DNA from 2 places in the Mucilaginibacter sp. UYNi724 genome. Region 1 is predicted to be linked to the other one. Evidence: riboswitches for the same ligand, from Rfam matches in the RefSeq annotation. Region 1 holds a riboswitch; the other holds the start of a gene.
The links. Region 1 has a riboswitch for cobalamin ahead of ACVW0P_RS04975 (TonB-dependent receptor plug domain-containing protein). Riboswitches for the same ligand answer to the same signal wherever they lie in the genome.
Positions count from the first base shown of each region.

Region 1 (2,208 bases):
CTACGGGTTCGGCATAGTCGTTATCATTTATGTACGATACATCCGAAGCGATGCCTCCATCGATATCCATATATTGTTTAAAGTTGCGTACATCGCTATCGACCATGCTTTTAAATACAGGGTTAAGTATATGTGCGATGCCACCTCCAAAACCACCTGCAGGCGGGCGGTAGCTAATAATAATATCCACTAAAGTGCCACTGCCATCCACGCTATCCTGAAAACGTACTTTACCGGCATTGTCTATCAACGAATCTGGTATCGAACTCCAGCCGATGCTGTAACCCGGCTCATCACGAACGATCTCGGCATCCCAGCTTACTTTAGCAGAACCTATAGGGAGTTTTAATACCCAGTGAGACCGTTTATTGTCAATAACATCCACACTCTCCAGGTGTTTCATAAATAGGGGCAGGTTATCCAGCTTACGCCAAAAATCGTAGACTTCTTGCCTTGGCTTATCAATGTGGTATGATGTGCGGATGTTCACGTTCACGGGTTCAGTACTGTTGCGGCCCATGCGCGAGTATAATTCGCAATGGCCGGTAAGCCCGCGGTTTAGCAGGTAACCGCCCGCGCCAAGTTTGATGATACTGGAAAATGGGCTTTTGAACAATCCCTTAAAACCAGATAAAGAAAGTTTAATGCCTGTTGCTATAGATATGGTACGCTCGGCGGTAGACAAGTTTAAACTTGGCTCCTGGTTTTCGGCAGGTCCGCGGTACCTGTTTTGCATTGCTGATGTTGTCATGTTAAATACGTTTGTAATTATTAAACACGTTAACTTACAGCGGGTTTTCTTTAATTGAAATTATTTTAACCGGCAATAATAATTGCTTTGGCTGTTACAGTTTCTAATGCTACATTTGCAGCGCTTTAGGTTCCTGCCTGTGAAGCATTTTACAGCAGGATTAAAAGGGAATACAGTGTAAATCTGTAACTGTCCCGCAGCTGTAAGCTCCGTTTAACCAATGTCCGTTCAAAATTGCCACTGTGCCGGGTTTCCGGGATGGGAAGGCAGGGCAAAAGGGGAGCAAGTCAGAATACCTGCCTCAGCATCATATTATTCATAGCTTTCGGGGATTGAAGCTTGGGTGTGAATGCTCTTCATAGGCGGTGTATTTCCATTCCTGTATTTTTCCTTTTTGCGGGCTGTGATGTATTTAGCATCAGCATGGTAAACGGTTACTTTGATATTTTCAGGTCAGCAACGTTTTTCTTAACAGGGAAGAAGTTATGGCTTGCGGGTATTTGTCTGTTTATTTCAAATGCTATTTTAGCGCAAAGCGATACCACCAAAAAACTAAAAGAAGTGGCGGTAAAAGCCACTCCGGTGCCTAAAGTGCAATTACTTATCCCAACACAACAGGTTACTAATAAAGACTTCGCCAGATACAGCGCATTCAATATTGCGGATGCGGTTAAAAATTTTTCGGGGGTTACGGTAAAGGATTACGGGGGTATTGGTGGTTTAAAAACAGTTTCGGTAAGGGGTATGGGGGCTAATCATACAGCGGTACAGTATGACGGCGTACAGATCAATGATGCGCAAACCGGCCAGGTTGATCTTAGTAAACTAAATCTAAACAACGTACAGCAAATCACCCTATACAACGGCCAGCCGATAGATATTTTACAACCGGCACGTAGTTATACTTCTGCAAGCGTACTTAGTATACAAACCATAAAGCCAAATTTAGCGGCGAATAAACCATATCAGCTACTATTTGGCATTAAAGGAGGGAGCTTTGGGCTAATAAACCCATACCTGCAATGGCAGCAACGCCTAAGTAGCAACTGGCAGGTTATTGTAAATGCCTATACCGAAAATGCCAACGGGCGATATAAATTCCACAACAACATTAACCGCCCCGATACGGTGCGAACACGAACCAATGCAGACATTGCCGCTCAACAAGTTGATGGCGCCTTGTATTGGGCTAAAAACGACAGTAGCAAGTTTAACCTGCATGTTAATTACTATCATTCGCAACGTGGATTGCCGGGAGCGGTTATTCAAGATAATCCTGTGCCGTCACAAGATAGGCTGTGGAACCGTGATTTTTTTATACAAGGCGGCTATAGGCGTATTTGGAAAAACGGGTTGAGTTTATTGATGAATACCAAATTATCAGAAAATTATCTGCGATACCTAAACCCCGATTTTTTAAATGTGCAGGGGCGGTTAGACCAGCAATTTACTCAGCG
Region 1 is NZ_JBSRZI010000002.1:461,393-463,600, reverse strand. Features, by position in the region: gene ACVW0P_RS04980 (SRPBCC family protein) at 1-751, opposite strand, end outside; cobalamin riboswitch at 862-1,069, shown strand; gene ACVW0P_RS04975 (TonB-dependent receptor plug domain-containing protein) at 1,175-2,208, shown strand, end outside.

Region 2 (2,208 bases), 210 kb from region 1:
CGCTTTCGGTTATCTTTGCAACACGTTCTTTAACAGTATTATTATGTATAAGTACTGAAGTTTTACGTGAACCGATATCATGCTGGTTTTCGGCCAGTTTGTATTGTGTACCAACACCTGTTTCATCAGACGACAACACTTTTAAAAGCGCTATCTCGGTTACTTTCTGGCGGGCAAAGGCAAGCCACTGTTTTATCTCGGGCGTAAGCACTTCGGGGTCATGCTCATTCCGCAGATCAACCGGCGCGTGGATCAACGAACAGGACGGTGCTATCCAAACACGATCATCGCCAAGCTTATCTTTTGCTTTTTTGATGATGGCGAGCGATGCCTCAAAATCATTCTTCCAGATATTGCGGCCATCAATTACACCTAAGGACAGGATGGTTTTAGCGGGCAGCAAGTTCAGCACTTCATCCAGTTGCTGCGGTGCGCGTACCAGATCGATATGCAAGGCATCAACAGGCAGGGAGGTAACCAGTTCGGCATTACTACCCAGTTTTTCAAAATAGGTGGTCAGTACAAACTTTAAGCGCGGGAAATCTTTACGCAGTTGTTTGTAGGCATCGCGGTAAGCCTGTTGTTCCTTCTCCTTCAGATCAAGCGCCAGGAAGGGCTCATCAAACTGGATCCATTCGGCGCCAAGGTCCTGCAGTTTAGTGAGGATCTCGGTATAAACCTTAAGCAGATTTTTAAGCAAGTCTATCTTTTCAAAACCGGCTTCTTTTTCCTTACCCAAAAGCAAGTAGGTAATAGGGCCTATCAACACCGGTTTAGTGATGATGCCTAACTGTTTTGCCTCGTAAAACTCGTTAGTGATCTTGGTAGAAAATAATCTGAACTGCTGATCCTTATAAAACTCGGGCACTATGTAGTGGTAGTTGGTATCAAACCACTTGGTCATCTCCATGGCTACTACGTCCAGCCCGTCCTTTTGGTAACCGCGGGCCATAGCGAAGTATAGGTCGAGTTCTTCCTTGCCTTGTTTCAGGATTACCTCGTTATAGCGTTTGGGGATAGCGCCGAACATCAGGGAGTGATCCAGCACGTGGTCGTAATACGAAAAATCGTTCGAGGGAATCAGGTCGATCCCGGCTTCTTTTTGCATCAGCCAGTTATCGTGGCGGATGGTTTTACCTACGGTAAGCACATTTTTGTGCCCCGTTTTGCCTGCCCAGTAACCCTCGCAGACCTTTTTCAATTCGCGTTGGCCACCAATACGCGGGTAGCCTAAATTTTGCGTTAGCATTGCTTTAATTGATTAAATAAATAAATCGGTTAAAAGCCCTTTTAGCTAAACTTCGCAATGCGTTTGTTGGAATGGATTGGCGGAAAAGTATGGATATAGCGCGCCCTTGCATAAAAATACAGGTTGTAACGAAAACTATATCAAACACCCGACCATTGCCCCATACCGCGGAAGCATTGTCAATTCGGTATGGCAGGTCTCCTGACTTGTAACATTTTTGCCGCCCTTCCCGACCGTTTTTGGACAATCAGTGGGCATATATTCTGGCAAAAACCTTTTTGTGTTACTTACAGTTGCGCGACAGTTAGTGATTTGCACACTATTCCCTATTAATCTACAATTAAGTAAAACCTATACCGGTTGATGAAGGAAAGTAAAGAACTTACATCGGCCCAAATGTAAGTAATAAGGATGAGGAAAAGGAGGATTAGCTGTCTTCTCTTAACTTTCTGATCGTTTCAAGGGCGTCAACATCTATCTGATCTTTGGGGCGGTTAATTTCTTTCCTGTTCTCAATAAGCTGATCGATGTGCAGGAAAGGAACGCTTATGCCCTCAATATCAGCCACGGGGGCCATCTCCAGGCATTCGAAAAAGGAATGTTGCTCAAGGCCCGACATAGTAGTGAGGGCATCCAATTTAAGCCCGTTGTGTAAAATAAACTCTGTGCAATTGGGCATAAACTGCATATACTCAATCATCGGGTAGTCACCCATGGCGCAATCAACAAGCGCACTTCTAAAAGCTTTTCTGTTTTCAAGCGTGTCGTTTAACCATAGATCTAAATCGCTGGTATCGCCTTGCAATCCATTCAGCTTTAAAGCGTTGCCGCCAACTACAATGTATTGAACTTTATTAATTTGAAGGGATTTCCAGAAACTTAGAATATTTTTATCGAAGATGTCCACAGATTATGCTGATAACTTACTTCAAATTTAAATAAAAAGGCTTTAGCAAGCA
Region 2 is NZ_JBSRZI010000002.1:248,296-250,503, forward strand. Features, by position in the region: gene metE (5-methyltetrahydropteroyltriglutamate--homocysteine S-methyltransferase) at 1-1,249, opposite strand, end outside; cobalamin riboswitch at 1,425-1,619, opposite strand; gene ACVW0P_RS03895 (hypothetical protein) at 1,677-2,156, opposite strand.
Region 2: it holds a riboswitch for cobalamin, as region 1 does, so the genes downstream of both, metE (5-methyltetrahydropteroyltriglutamate--homocysteine S-methyltransferase) here and ACVW0P_RS04975 (TonB-dependent receptor plug domain-containing protein) in region 1, are expected to answer to the same signal.